3 regions of the Microtetraspora glauca genome follow, and region 3 is predicted to be linked to each of the others. Evidence: predicted binding sites of a transcription regulator. Region 3 holds the regulator's gene; each other region holds the start of a gene.
The links. The regulator LexA, encoded in region 3, represses DNA repair genes until DNA is damaged. The targets are predictions, from matches to a motif close to TCGAACANNTGTTCGA.
Positions count from the first base shown of each region.

Region 1: recA (recombinase RecA) is a predicted target of LexA. The motif match lies at 1,154-1,169, and genes of this name have one in related genera.
Region 2: AB0I59_RS37440 (enoyl-CoA hydratase family protein) is a predicted target of LexA. The motif match lies at 1,463-1,478, and genes of this name have one in related genera.

Region 1 covers NZ_JBFALK010000005.1:228,291-233,323, forward strand. The annotation lists gene recA (recombinase RecA) at 1-970, opposite strand, end outside; gene AB0I59_RS12165 (hypothetical protein) at 1,389-1,664, shown strand; gene AB0I59_RS12170 (globin domain-containing protein) at 1,853-3,034, opposite strand; gene AB0I59_RS12175 (RrF2 family transcriptional regulator) at 3,112-3,558, opposite strand; gene AB0I59_RS12180 (DUF3046 domain-containing protein) at 3,656-3,850, opposite strand; gene AB0I59_RS12185 (VOC family protein) at 3,882-4,370, opposite strand; gene AB0I59_RS12190 (hypothetical protein) at 4,497-4,676, opposite strand; gene AB0I59_RS12195 (ATP-dependent helicase) at 4,788-5,033, shown strand, end outside.
Region 2 covers NZ_JBFALK010000029.1:36,137-41,169, forward strand. The annotation lists gene AB0I59_RS37435 (CoA transferase subunit A) at 1-701, opposite strand, end outside; gene AB0I59_RS37440 (enoyl-CoA hydratase family protein) at 702-1,448, opposite strand; gene AB0I59_RS37445 (SDR family oxidoreductase) at 1,557-2,459, shown strand; gene AB0I59_RS37450 (putative glycosyltransferase family protein) at 2,447-3,898, opposite strand; gene AB0I59_RS37455 (response regulator transcription factor) at 4,082-4,738, shown strand; gene AB0I59_RS37460 (sensor histidine kinase) at 4,735-5,033, shown strand, end outside.
Region 3 covers NZ_JBFALK010000002.1:72,056-77,088, reverse strand. The annotation lists gene AB0I59_RS03595 (vitamin B12-dependent ribonucleotide reductase) at 1-269, opposite strand, end outside; gene nrdR (transcriptional regulator NrdR) at 378-839, opposite strand; gene lexA (transcriptional repressor LexA) at 1,265-1,966, shown strand; gene AB0I59_RS03580 (MalY/PatB family protein) at 2,091-3,212, shown strand; gene AB0I59_RS03575 (cellulase family glycosylhydrolase) at 3,285-4,889, opposite strand.

The DNA.
Region 1 (5,033 bases), on a different contig from region 3:
TGATCTTCTTCTCGATCTCGTTGGCGATGTCGGGGTTGTTCTTCAGGAAGTTGCGGGCGTTCTCCTTGCCCTGGCCGAGCTGATCGCCCTCATACGTGTACCAGGCGCCGGCCTTGCGCACGAACCCGTGCTCGACCCCCATGTCGATGAGGCCGCCCTCGCGGGAGATGCCGATGCCGTACAGGATGTCGAAGTCCGCCTGGCGGAAGGGGGGCGCCATCTTGTTCTTGACGACCTTCACCCGGGTGCGGTTGCCGACCGGCTCGGTGCCGTCCTTGAGGGTCTCGATCCGGCGGACGTCCAGCCGGACCGACGCGTAGAACTTCAGCGCCTTACCACCCGTGGTGGTCTCCGGCGAGCCGAACATGACGCCGATCTTCTCGCGGAGCTGGTTGATGAAGATGGCGGTGGTGCGGGTCTGGTTGAGGGCACCGGCGACCTTGCGGAGGGCCTGGGACATCAGGCGCGCCTGGAGGCCGACGTGGCTGTCGCCCATCTCACCCTCGATCTCGGCCTTGGGCACCAGGGCGGCCACCGAGTCGATGACGATGATGTCGACCGCGCCGGAGCGGATCAGCATGTCGGCGATCTCGAGGGCCTGCTCACCGGTGTCCGGCTGGGAGACGAGCAGCGCGTCGACGTCGACGCCGAGCTTCTTCGCGTACTCCGGGTCGAGGGCGTGCTCGGCGTCGATGAAGGCGGCGATGCCGCCGGCCCGCTGCGCGTTGGCCACGGCGTGCAGCGCGACGGTCGTCTTACCGCTGGACTCCGGCCCGTAGACCTCGACGATGCGACCGCGCGGGAAGCCGCCGATGCCGAGAGCGACGTCGAGGGCGATCGCGCCGGTGGGGATCACTTCGACCGGGGCACGCGCGTCGTCGCCGAGGCGCATGACGGAGCCCTTGCCGAACTGCCGCTCGATCTGTGCGAGGGCGGTCTCAAGGGCCTTCTCGCGGTCGTTGATTGCCATTGGGTGCCCCCTGGAGGGTCGTGGTCTGTTCGGTCACCGGAAAGCTACGGGGTGCCACCGACAATTTCCGGAGTTCCGGAAGCCGTCCTCGGAAACCGGCACCGGACGCCCCGGGAAACCCGGAAGGCGCCTGCGGCTGCCCACCCGACGCGGCACACCCCTGCGGCGGCCGTTCAAATATAGCCGAACGACTGTTCGATCACATCTGGAACCGTGTGGCGCGTCGCTCCCTCTTCCGGCGCGGTCCACGGTGTACGGCAGGATCCGACCGGGCGAGCGGCGGGCGCCGTACCGGGCGAGAGGGATGCACCACCCCAACCGCGAGGTCACATTCCCGGGCATTCCGGCACCGCTGTTGCCTGGCCGGTGACCTGCGGCGATCCTGGAGGAAAGCCGGTTCTTCCCCCAAGGCGGCGATGTGACGAGCACCAGCACCTACGGACCGCAACGCCGTACGCACCTGGAGACACTCGCCGGGCAACTCCCTGAACGTGGAATCGTCGGCCGCATGCTGGGCGGCGACGACCCCGTTCTCTGGGTGTGGCATCCGCGCACCGGACATCAGACGATCGTCTTCGCCACACCGACGATCGACGGCTGGATGTTCCTGTGGTCTCCGGACGGCCAGGAGAGCGCCGAGGACCCGGCAAGGACCGCCGACGCCGTGACGAAGCTGCTCTCCCGCACCGGCTGAACGCCACTCTCACGGCAGGCCCCGAGCGACTTCTCCGGACCGCCGCCGGACAAGCTCTCCAAGCTGAGCTCACCCGGCGGTTCGCCCAGCCGTCCCAGCCGTCTCCCGGGCGTCTCCCGGGCGTCTTCCTCCCGGGCGGGCCACATGGCCAGCCGTCTCGGCCGCTCGCCCTGCCGGCCGTACCGGATCTAGAGCCCCTGGTCCGGGCCGAACACCTCATAGTGGATGCGCTCGGCCGGGACGCCCCGGTCGAGCAGCCGCGCACGCACCTCGCGCATGAACGGCACCGGCCCGCACAAATAGGCGCGCGTGCCGTCGAGGACCTCGACGCCGGCCAGATCCACCAGACCCGTGCGCTCGGCGGGCCAGCCCTCCTCCGGCTCCTCGTACCAGACGTGCGTGACGGCCTGCGGGATCTTCTCGGTGAGCAGTTCGAGCTCCCCGCGGAAGGGGTGGCTGCGCGGGGTGCGGTCGCCGTGCACCACGGTCACCGGCCGCGTGGTCGCGCGCGCGGCGAGGTGGGCCAGCATGCTGATGATCGGGGTCGCGCCGACGCCCGCCGAGGCGAGCAGGATCGGGCAGTCACCCTCGTCGAGCACGACGTCGCCGAAGGGAGCGCTCACACGGAGGATGTCTCCCTCGCGGACGTTGGCGTGCAGCCAGGTCGACACCTCGCCTTCCGGGCTGTCCGCGACCCGCTTCACCGAGATCCAGTAGTCGGATCCGCCCGGCGCACAGGACAGGCTGTACTGCCGGATCTGCCGGGCTCCGTCCGGGAGTTCCACCTGGACGGAGACGTACTGGCCCGGCCGGAAGGACGGCGTCGGGCTGCGGTCGGCGGGCCGCAGCATGAAGGTGGCGACGTGGGCGGTCTCCTCGACCCGGCCGACCACCCGCCAGGGGCGCCACACGTCACCGTCCGCGACGCCCGAATCGGCGTACAGCCGCGCCTCCAGCGCGATCAGCGCGCCGGCCATCAGCCAGTAGACCTCGTCCCACGCCGCCGCCACCTCCGGGGTGACCGCGTCTCCGAGGACCTCGGCGATCGCGGCGAACAGGTGGCGGTGCACGATGCCGTACTGCTCCGCGGTGATCCCGAGCGAGGCGTGCTTGTGCGCGATGCGCGCGAGCAACTGGTCGGGCCGGGTGTCCGGGTGCTCCAGCAGCGCGACGGCGAACGTGGCGATGGAGCCGGCGAGGGCTCGCCCCTGCGACCCGTTGGCCTGGTTGCCCCTGTTGAAGAGGTCACGGAGCAGCTCAGGGTGGGCGTCGAACATCTTGCGGTAGAAGATCGGCGTGATCTCCCCGATCGCCCCTCCGACCGCGGGCAGGGTGGCGCGGACGACGGCCGCGGACTTCTCTGAAAGCATGACCACTCCTAAATCTGATTCTCAGATACCAATTTTTGGCGCGCGGCACCCATCGATGGCGTGCGACATCGACAGGGTTACGCGGGTGGGGACGTGAGCAGTTGGATAAGCATCGGCCTGGACGAGTCACCGACCAGATCTCGTACGGTCAACGGGTCCAGCGAGGCGTAGAACGCCTCCTGCGCCTGGCGCAGGGCCCCGCGCAGGCGGCACGCTCCACGCAGAGGACACGGCGGCTGGTCCTCGCAGCCGACCACGTCGTCCGATCCCTCCAGTTGACGCACCAGCCAGCCGACGGAGGCGTTCCGACCGGCCGTGGTGATCTCCAGACCCCCTCCCCTCCCCCGGCGGGTCTCCAGGACGCCGAGGTGCTGGAGCCGGCTGACCACCTTGGCGACGTGGGTGTACGGCGCGGCGACGGAACCGGCCACCTCCCTTGAGGTGGGCAGCTCCTCCGCCCCGTCTATCACCGCCAGGCGCATGGTCACCCGGAGCGCGAGGTCGGTGAACTTCGTCAACCGCACGACATAAAGGTATCAAAGTGGCATTTCGGAGTCGCATTTGGGGCTCCGTGAAGCGTCCCTCCACACAGGATGCGGGGCGCTCCGGGCGTACGGCCTGCTAGCGCAGCCGGGAATCCACGTCGACGACCGTGCAGACGGCGTGCCAGACACGCTTGGCCGCCACGCCGTCGGCCAGGGCCTGCTCGACGGTCCGGCCGCCGAGATCGGCGATGACGTAGTCCTTCGCCCACGATTCGGCGTACACCTCGCCGAAGTGGCGGTGCATACGGCTCCAGAAATCCGTCAGGCGCATTCCCCAAGTATGGTCCCGCCCCGGAGGTGCCTCAAATGACGCGGGAGCCGTACATCTCCCCGAGCGGGTCGGCGAGCAGTTCGAGCCGGGCACCGTCGGGGTCGCGGAAGTAGATCGACGCGCCGCTCTCGACCTGGTACGGCACGCCCTCGGCCTCCAGCTTGCTCCGCAGCCGCTCCCAGGTGGCGGGCGCGACCGAGATGGCGATGTGATGCACCCCGCCGAGAACCTCCTGGTACGGCCCGAGATCGAGGCCGGGCAGATCGAAGAACGCCAGCAGGTTCCCGTTGCCGATGTCGAAGAAGAAGTGGTTGGACCCCTTGTAGTCGCGGTTCTCGAAGATCTCGGTGAGCGGGAACTCGAGGAGCTCCTGATAGAACCGGATGGTCCGCTCGGGATCCGACGAGAGCAACGCGAAGTGGTGGAGACCTCTGGCGCTGCTCGGCGGACGGTTCTCGCGCAGGTAGCGCTCCCTGATCCGGGAGCGCTCCCGCTCGATGGCCTCGTAATCGATGTCCATAACCGTATGCTTGTCCTCTTTCCCGGATAATCAACGCTTCCCGGGCAATCAACGCTTCTCAGGCAATCAACGCCTCCCGGGCGATCGGGACTCGCGACACGGCTCTGTCTCCGGATGGTCAGCCGGTCACGGGGACCACAATCTCCGGGGCGACGCCCAGCGTTCTCGCTCCGACCTCAGCGTGTCGTACCACTCCGCCGGGCCGCGGTCGCCCGCCGGATCCCACACCCGCGCCCCGGTCCTTCTCGTACGCGTCCAAGCGCCCCACATCCGGCTCGGGACCTTCGTCGTGCCGTCCTCGCTCATTTCGCGCTCCCTTCGTTCGGTCACGCGTCCAGGCTCCACGGGGCGACTTGCTCGCGGCTTGGTCCTCACATGGTCACGGCGAAGATCATGTCCGTTTCTGTCGGTCGGCGGATGCATGATGGCGAGGTGAGCGTGCTCGACTACTTCAGCCAGGTGACCAGGGAGTGGTTCACCGGCGCCTTCGCCGCCCCCACCGCCGCGCAGGAGGGCGCCTGGTCGTCGATCGCGCGTGGCGACAACACCCTGGTCGTCGCTCCCACCGGATCGGGAAAGACGCTCGCGGCCTTCCTGTGGTCGCTCGACCGCCTCGCCGCCGCACAGATCGGGACGCCGACGGCGACAGTCCAACCCGACGCC
Region 2 (5,033 bases), on a different contig from region 3:
CAGTCGGTGAAGTGGCCGCCGTTCGGCGTCTCCACCACTCCCGCGGTGTGCATGCGGCTGACGAGCAGCGTCTGCGGCGGGCCGTCCAGCTTGCCGGGGTCCACCAGGCGCTCGCAGCTCACGTAGCAGCGGCCCGCCGCCTTGGCGAACAGGTCGTCCATGTACGGGTCGGGGCCGAGGTACTGGCCGTTGCCCCGCGTGTCGGCCCGGTCCATGTGCACCAGGGCCACGTCGAGCGCCAGCGCGGGCACCGCGAGGAGCTCCTCCTGGTCGTCGTACGGCGAGCGGACCGTGCGCAGGTCCGGGTTGACCCGTGTGACGTCCGAGCCGAGACCCGCCCTGGTGGGCAGGAACGGCAGCCGGTGCGCGGCGGCGAGCAGGCCGAACATGAACATGCCCTCGTCGTACTCGGCGAACTCGATCGTGCCGTTCTGCCTGGCCGCCCTGAAGTGGGGCTCCAGGGGGACGGAGTCGAGCGTCACGAACGGGGCGATCACCTTGCGGACCTTGCCCGCGGCACACAGCAGGCCGACGTCGGCTCCGCCGTACGACACGATCGTCAGGTCGTCGAGCGACGAGCGGTAGATCGCGCGGACCAGGGCCATCGGCTTGCGCCGGGAGCCCCAGCCGCCGATGCCGATCGTCATGCCGCTCTCCAGCGACCCGACGATCTCCTCGATCGTCATGATCTTGGTGGTCATCTAGGCCCCCTCGGAGACGAAGCTGTCGCGGTGCCGGTCGCCCGCGCCCATGAGGTTCAGCTCGAACGTGAAGCCCTGCTCGAAGCGGTAGCTGCGGTGGACGTCGACCGGGTCGATGCCGTTCAGCGACTCCTTGGCCCGGCGGATCACGTAGGGGTCCTTGTCGGCGATCTGGGCCGCGACCTCGAAGGCGGCGTCCCTGAGCCGGTCGCGCGGCACCACCTCGAGCACCGATCCGAACGCGTGCAACTCGGCGGCCGTGACGTTGCGGCAGGTGTACACCATCGCGCGCATCAGATGCTGCGGGACCAGGCGGGCCAGGTGCGTGGCCGCGCCCAGCGCGCCGCGGTCGACCTCGGGCAGCCCGAAATAGGCGTCATCGGAGGCCACCACGACGTCGGCGTTGCCCACGAGGCCGATGCCGCCGCCGAGGCAGAAGCCGTGCACGGCCGCGATCACCGGCACCTCGCACTCGTACACCGCCGAGAACGCGGCGTAGCAGCCCCGGTTGGCGCCCACCAGCGCCTCGAACCCGGAGGTCGCCTGCATCTCCTTGATGTCCACCCCGGCGTTGAAGCCGCGCCCCTCGGCGCGGAGCACGACGACGCGGGTCTCCGGCTCACGCCCTGCCTGCCGTACGGCGTCGGCCAGGTCGAACCAGCCGCGCACGGTCAGCGCGTTGACCGGCGGCGCGTCGACGACCACCTCGGTGATGCCGTTGCCGTGGTTCCTGGTGGAGATTCCCATACGCTACCTTTCCACCAAACATTTGTTAGAAATGACGGTAGCAGAAGGTACCGTGCCTGGACACGGTCCGCCTTACCCGACCGCCGCCGCCGGCAAGGAGAGCTGAGAATGATCTGCAAGGACCGCGTCGTCATCGTGACCGGCGCCGGGCGTGGCCTCGGCCGCGCGCACGCCCTGGAGTTCGCCCGGCAGGGCGCCAAGGTCGTCGTCAACGACCTCGGCGTGAGCCTCTCCGGCGAGGGCGGCTCTGACGGGCCCGCCCAGCGGGTGGTCGAGGAGATCCGCGCGCTCGGCGGTGAGGCCGTCGCCGAGGGCTCCGACATCGCCACCGACGCCGGGGCGCAGCGGCTGGTGGCCACGGCGCTGGAGACCTTCGGCCGGCTCGACGTGCTGGTCAACAACGCGGGCTTCCTGCGCGACCGCATGCTGGTGAACCTGTCCGAAGAGGAGTGGGACGCCGTGATGCGCGTCCACCTCAAGGGCCACTTCCTGCCACTGAAGCACGCCGGGCTGCACTGGCGGGCGGAGTCCAAGGCGGGCCGGCGGCCCGACGCCCGTGTGATCAACACCTCGTCCGGCGCGGGCCTGCTCGGCAGCGTGGGCCAGGGCAACTACTCGGCCGCCAAGGCGGGCATCGTGGGCCTCACCCTGGTCGCGTCCGCCGAGCTCGGCCGGTACGGCGTGACCGTCAACGCCATCGCCCCGGCGGCCCGTACGCGGATGACCGAACAGGTCTTCGCGGCCACGATGGCCGCGCCGGAGGAGGGCGCCTTCGACGCGATGGCGCCGGAGAACGTCTCACCGCTCGTGGCCTGGCTCGGCTCCGCCGAGTCGAAGGACGTCACCGGCCGCGTCTTCGAGGTCGAGGGCGGCCGCATCTGCGTGATGGAGGGCTTCCGCCACGGTCCGTCCACCGACAGGGGCGCCCGCTGGGACGCCGCCGAGCTGGGCCCGGAGATCGGCGGCCTGCTGAAGGAGGCCGCCAGGCCCGAGCCCGTCTACGGCGCCTGACGGCCGGGCCGCACCTTCGCGCGGCGGCCCGGGCGGGCGCGCCACAGGCTCGCCGCGCCCAGGGCCGCGGCGATGCACGCGATCGGGACCGCGGGCAGCATGTAGCGGTGGTCGAAGTCGAGCGCGGCGATCGGCCCGACGAACAGGAACATCGCCGCGGCCCACGGCAGCAGCGCCGGACGCCGCCGCCCGATCGCGCCGAGCCCGCCGAGCCCGCCGAGCAGCAGGACCACGCCGAACAGCGGGCCGTGCAGGACGTTCGGATAGCGGTACGCCGTGAAGAACGCGTCGTAGGGCGCGACGGACGCCATCCCGCGGATGGCGGGGTCGTACTCCACCCGAACCTGGTGGATGAGCGGGAACGAGGGCAGCGGCCACGAGCCGACCGGAAGCGACAGAGCCGGGACGACCCGCTTCGGGTGGCTCACGGGCGTCCACGCGAAGGCGAGCGACGCGTCGGAGACGACCTCGCGCAGGTAGTCGAGCGGCTGGGCGGCGATGGCGCGCAGCGCGAACGACCTGGCCAGGTCGTTGTGGGAGAAGCGGTCGCCCGGCAGCCGGTTGAGCGAGGCGTCCGCGGCCCACACGTACTCCCCGGCGGCGTCGACGACGGTGCCGTTCGGGCAGAGCCGCGCCTCGTCGGCCGGTGGCTTGATCTTCGAGCAGTCGGCGAACGTCATGGTGCGCGCCCACAGCGCCACGCCGTCCGAGCCGCTGAGCGCGAAGCGCCCGTGGTGCTGCTGATACCAGCCCGCGTAGGCGGCGAGCGGCAGCGTCCCGGCGACGGCCAGCGCGACCACGTGCCGCCAGCCGACCCGCCGCAGGACCAGGTAGAGCACGAACAGGGCGAGCAGCGGCGCCGCGGCCGTCCGGGTGAGCCCGGCCACCGCCAGCAGCACCCCGGCCACGGCGGCGGACCGCACCGAGGGCTTCGCCCGCCACATGAGGACCGTCAGCGCGGCGATGACGAGGAACGTGACCTGGGTGTCGGAGAGCACCGCGTGTTCGAGCCGCAGGAACGACGGGTCGAACAGCACGGGCAGCGCGGCCAGCGTCGCGCCCCACGCGGGCAGCGAACGGCGGCGCAGCAGGAGATAGATCATCAGGCCCATGCCGAGCCCCATGACGTGCTGCACGCCGACCACCAGCTCGACACTGTGGAACGGCCGGAGCAGCCGCAGGAAGAACGCGTAGCCGGCGGGATGGAACGCGCCGCCGGGCTTCAGGTGGACGGCCGTGTCCAGGTACGTGAACGAGTCGTACCAGTAGAGCTGGGCGGTGTTGTAGCCGAGCATGACGACGGCACGCAGCGCCGCCGCCAGGCTGATCACGACGGCGAAGAGGCCGTGTCCCGAGCTGAGCGCCCGGCGCGTGCGGTGACGCGCGCCGCGACCCGCCGTGACGGGTTCGAGCTGGACGCCATCCGGTGAGGTGAGCATGGACGGTCCCCCGGTCCAGGGCCGGGCGGTTCCCGGCATCGGAGGAGAACTGAAGTGGATGATCGATAAACTCGCCGTCACCTGATCCGGTTACGTCCGCGTTATGGCGTTGATGACATGGTGGCGCGATTCGCTGGCAGTTCGACGAGCAGTTCGACGGCATGGCATGGCATAGGGGGCACGTTGCGAGTACTGGTCGCCGAGGACGAGCGGATGCTCGCCGACTCGATCGCGGAGGGGTTGCGCGGGGAGGCGCTCGCCGTGGACGTCGCCTACGACGGGGAGGCGGCGCTGGAACGGGTGCGGATCCACGACTACGACGTGCTGATCCTGGATCGGGACCTGCCGGGCGTGCACGGCGACGAGGTGTGCCGGGCCGTGGTGGCAGACGCCGCGGCCGTGCGCATCCTCATGCTCACCGCGTCGGGTGACGTGCGCTCCCGGGTGGCGGGCCTCTCCCTCGGAGCCGACGACTACCTGCCCAAGCCGTTCGCGTTCGAGGAGTTGGTGGCCCGGGTCCACGCGCTGGGCCGCCGGGTCCGGGCGGCCGATCCGCCGATCCTGGAGCGGGCGGGCATCCGCCTGGACTGGGCGCACCGGCAGGTGTTCCGGGACGGGCGCTACGTGCCGCTGGCGCGCAAGGAGTTCGGCCTGCTGGCCGAGCTGCTGCGCGCCCGCGGGGCGGTGGTCTCCGCCGAGACGCTGCTGGAGAAGGTGTGGGACGAGCACATCGACCCGTTCACCAACACGGTGCGCACGACGATGATGAAGCTGCGCCGCAAGATCGGCGACCCGCCGGTCATCGAGACCGTCACCGGAGTGGGGTACCGGATCCCATGACGAATCCCATGAAGAGCGGTGTCCGGCTCCGGTTCGCCCTCGCGTGCGGCGGAGTCTTCATGCTCGTCGGCGCCGTCCTGGTCGCGGTGCTCGCCTTCGTCGTACGGCAGACCCTGGAGCCCCGTAACGGACTCAGGCAGCCGCAGTGGATCCGCGTCGCGGGCAACACCTACTGGCCCCCCACCGAGCAGTACTACATCGCCGGCCAGCGGGTCGCGCAGGTCAGGCGCGTCTACCAGGCCGACGCGATCAAGAACGTGCTGGTCTGGGGCGGCGTCGCGGTCCTCGCCGGCGG
Region 3 (5,033 bases):
CCGACGGCGCCGCGGAAGTACTTGCTGGTGACGATGTTGGCGGCGTTGACCGACCAGAACTCGGGGAACTCCACTCCGCGCTGCTCGAAGTTGATCGAGCCGTCGCGCCAGTTCGTCATGACGACGTCGCGGCGCTCCCAGGTCACCGCGTCGTACGGGTGGACCCCCGGGGTGGTGAAGACGCGCTTCATCTTGAGCCCCTTACGCGCCGGCCGCTTGCCACCCCGTCCCCCGGTGCCCGTCTCGGTGCCGTTCACGATCTCTGTCATGAATTCCCCCTCCCGGGGCCCGGTGGAGCCCCTCGCATCCGATCACGTGTCTGTTTAACCACCGTGCGTGACGGGCGTCCGCGTCGGCCGTCCCGCCAACTCCCGCCGCTACTGCTGGACGGCGGTGCGCGCGGCTCTGAGCTGCTCGATCTCGGCCTCGAAGTCGGCCAGCGTCTCGAACCCCCGATAGACCGAGGCGAAGCGCAGGTAGGCGACCTCGTCCAGCTCGCGCAGCGGCCCCAGGATGGCCAGGCCCACCTCATGCGAGGCGATCTCGGCGCATCCGGTGGCCCTGATGCTCTCCTCCACGAGCTGCCCGAGCTGCGCGAGCGAATCCTCGCCGACCGGGCGTCCCTGGCAGGCCCGCCGCACACCGGCGACGACCTTGTCACGTGAGAACGGCTCGGTCACTCCGCTGCGCTTGCTGACCATGAGCAGAACGGTTTCCTGGGTGGTGAACCTGCGCCCGCATTCCGAGCAGGTTCGCCGGCGGCGAATCGCGGCCCCGTCCTCGGTAGAGCGGCTGTCGACGACCCGCGTGTCCGGGTGACGGCAAAACGGGCAGTGCACGTCATCGCCTCCCTGGAAACGCTTGCGCCCACCTCACGAAATCGTCGTGAAGCGGTCACGGAAACACAAGCTGTGGTGAAGTACATCGCTGTAACTACTAGATGTTGTGGTCCAACCGTAGAAGTGCCCGACCTTGAACGCAAGTCGGCCGCGACGGCTCGGGCGAAGTCGCTGTTCAACCTGGGGAATCACCCTGAACCCCGGGCGTGTCGCAGGCCCCGATGGCATCGCGCGGGCACATTACAAGAAGATCGGCGAAATCTCGGCAATATCGAACACGATGTCGATCGAACTCCCGTACGATGTTGCTACATCCACACAGGTGGCGGTATTCACATCGAATCGAACAATTGTTTGATGATGATCTTGGATCGAGGTACCGTCGCTCTGTGCGACATGAAGAACACGGATTGGGAGGTGGTTTGGTGAGCGGGCAGGAAGAGAGTGTCAGCGACCTTGCGGTGCGCAGGCGTGACTCCCTTGGTCTCACCCCCAGGCAGCGCAAGATCCTCGAGGTCATCCGCGACTCCGTGCAGCAGCGCGGATATCCGCCCTCGATGCGCGAGATCGGTGAGGCGGTCCAGCTGACCAGCACCTCCAGCGTGTCGCATCAGCTCACGGCGTTGCAGCGTAAGGGGTACCTGCGCCGCGACCCGCACCGCCCCCGGGCGCTCGAGGTCCGCTTGCCCGGCGAGCCGGTGCTGTGGGTCGACCCGGACGCCGCGGAGGTGGAGCCCGGCTTCAGCCGCCCGACCGCCGCGTACGTGCCGCTGGTCGGCCGCATCGCCGCCGGAGGCCCGATCCTGGCCGAGCAGAGCATCGAGGACGTCTTCGCGTTGCCGAAGCAGCTGGTCGGTGAGGGAACGCTGTTCCTCCTCCAGGTCAGCGGTGACTCGATGATCGACGCCGCCATCGCCGACGGCGACTGGGTCGTGGTGCGCCAGCAGCCGGTCGCCGACAACGGCGACGTCGTGGCCGCCATGATCGACGGCGAGGCCACGGTGAAGACCTTCAAGCGCAAGGACGGGCATGTGTGGCTGGTGCCGCACAACGCCAACTACGAGCCGATCCCTGGCGACGAGGCGACCGTCCTGGGCAAGGTCACCGCGGTCCTGCGCAAGCTCTAGGTCCCCGGCCCGCCGAGCGGGCCGACCCTCCGGACCGCGCATCCGGCGTCGCTCCGCGGTGACCTCTGTCACCGCGGAGCGGTCACGGAGCAATCAGGGTGATTGCCGCAAATAGGCTTGCTCTGTGACGCGCAACCTTGACCAGCTCAGCCTGGAGGACGCCTCCCTACGCGACGGTCTCAAGTGGTCGCAGACCTCGCCCGGCGTGATCCCCTCCTGGGTCGCCGACATGGACTTCCCCGTTCCGCAGGCGGTGCGCGAGGCGGTGACGCGCCGCGCCGAGACCGACCTCGGCTATCCCTCGTGGCTGGACGAGCCCTCCGTCGGTCCCCTCGCCGAAGCGTTCGCCGAGCGCATGGAGACCCGGTACGGCTTCCGCCCCGATCCCGGCCACGTCCGGTCCTACAGCGACATCAACCAGGCCCTCCAGGTGTTGCTGCACCTGACGACCCGGCCGGGTGACACCGTCGCCCTGCACACTCCGGCCTACCACCCGTTCCTGGACACCATCGCCGAGATGGGACGGCGGCTGCTGTCCATCCCGATGCTGCCGGACGGCGACGGGTGGCGGTTCGAGGTGCCGGACGAGCCGGCCGCCGTGCTGCTGCTGGTCAACCCGCACAACCCCACTGGCCGGGTGTTCACCGCCGAGGAGTTGGGCGCGCTCGCCGAGTACGCCGAGCGGCACGACGCCCTGGTCCTCTCCGACGAGATCCACGCCGACCTGACGTACGGGCCGCAGTCACACATCCCGTTCGGCACGCTGCTGCCCGCCCGCACCGTCACGCTCACCTCCGCGACGAAGGCGTTCAACATGGGCGGCATCCGCTGCTCCGTCGCGCATCTCGGCGCACCGGCCGTACGCGACGCGGTGAACCGGCAGCCCGCGCACATCTACGGCGCGCCCAACCTGCTCGGTGTGGAGGCGACCGTGGCCGCCTGGCGGCACGGCGACGCCTGGCTGGCCGAGGTCCTCGCCATCCTGGACCGCAACCGCCGGCTCATCGCCGAGCGGCTGCCGTCCCGAGTGGGCTACCGGATCCCCCAGGCCACCTATCTGGGGTGGCTCGACCTCGGCTTCCTCGACGAGGACCCCGCCGCCTACCTGGAGCGGGAGGCGCGGGTCAGGCTCAATCCCGGCCCGTTGTTCGGACCGGGCGGCGAGGGTTACGCGCGGATCAACTTCGGTACCTCGGAGCCGATCCTGGAAGAGATCCTGACCCGGATCTCCACCGCGCTGTCCTGACGGAGCCGCCGCCCGGTGCGGATCGGGCGGCGGCTCGGGTCAGGCGGTGCTACCGGCCGGACCGGGTACGGCTCAGGCGGCGGCGCAGGTGACCGAGGCCGGGCTTCCGTTGGTCCCGGACCAGGACGCCTGGAAGCCGAACGTGGTCGAGGCGTTCACCGCCAGGCCTCCGTTCCAACTCAGGTTGGTCACCGTGACCGCGGATCCGCCGGCGGACAGTGTGCCGTTCCAGAGCTGGCTGATCGTCTGGCCGTTGGGGAAGGTCCACGTCACGGTCCAGCCCGACGTCGCCGTCGTGCCGGTGTTCTTGACGGCGACCTCACCCTGGAAGCCGCCCGCCCACGAGTTGGCCACCATGTAGGTCGCCGTACACGCCTTGCCCGCGGACGGGGACGCGGAGGGCGACGCCGAAGGCGAGGCGGACGGCGACGCCGACGGGGACGGGGACGGGGAGGACGTGCCGCCCACCGGCGGGATCAGGTACGGCTGCAGGATGCTCTGCTTGGCCTGGTCCACGGTGGTCCAGTCGTCCTTGAGGATGCCGCCCGTGTCGCCGGAGTTCGGGTTCCACGACCAGTACGTGAACGACATGCCGTTGACGCCCGTCCCCAGGTACTTCATCAGCTCCTGAAGCCAGATCTTGTCGACGTTGGCGGCCAGAGTGGTGCCGAACTCACCCACCATGATCGGGGCGATGTTCTGCTTGTACAGGTATCCCCAGTACCGGTCCCAGATGGCGGGCATGTTCGCCGGGTAGGCCGGGTCGTCGAACCACGCCTGGTGGTAGACCGAGGTGGCGTACTCGTGGGGTGAGTAGACCAGGCGGTTGGGCACGTCCAGCCGGACCGGGTAGCCCTTGGCCTTGCTGAGGTTGCCGCCCCACCAGCCGCAGTCCTCGTCGTTGCTGGGGTCGTTGTCCCAGATGTTGGACAGGCCGCCGCTCGGGCAGCTCACTCCCTCGACGAAGATCAGCCAGTTGGGCTGGACCGCGAGGATCGCGTTCCCCGCCCGCTCCGCCGCCAGCCGCCAGTCGCGGTTGACGTCGCCGCAGCCCCAGCACGCGCCGGTGGCCGCCGGGTTGGTGCCCTCGGCGTGCGGCTCGTTGTGCAGGTCGGCTCCGATGACGGTCGTGTCGCCCGCGTAGTGCTGCGCGAGCGACTTCCAGTTGGCGATCCAGGTCGCCTCGGAGACCGTGGAGGTGTACCAGAGCGGCGACTGGCCCGCGCTGGACGGCCGGTGCCGGTCGAGGATGATCCGCATGCCCTTGCTGCCGGCGTAGTCCACGACCTTGTCGAGGATCTGCGTCGGGGACAGGCCGACCAGGTCGGGGTTGGTGTAGGTGTTGACGCTCGTGGCGACGGCGCCCGGCTTGACCGCGTCGTCGGACCACGGGACCCGGATGGTGTTGTATCCGAGACTCGCCATCAGGTCGAGCTGGCTCTTCCAGGGGTTCCCCGACCACAGGCCGTGGAACGTCTTGTTGTCGGTCTCCATTCCGAACCAGTTGATGCCGGTCAGCCGGACCGTCGTTCCGGTGCTGTCCACGATCTTGTTGCCGCTGGTGTGCAGGTATCCGGACCCCGTGCCCGCCGCCTGTGCGGGCGAGCCGGTCGCGACGAGCACGGCCGCGGCCATCGCCGCGACGGTCGCCAGCGCGCCGAGAATACGTCTGGACAAGACGTGCCTCCCATCCTGGAGGCACCCCGACGTGAGCCGGACGGTCAGGCGCACGCTCCAGGACCACCGCATGCGCGGTGGATGGTCGTGGCATGCCCTGACCGCACGCCTAACAATGTTCGATATGTGGCTCGCGCGCCATTT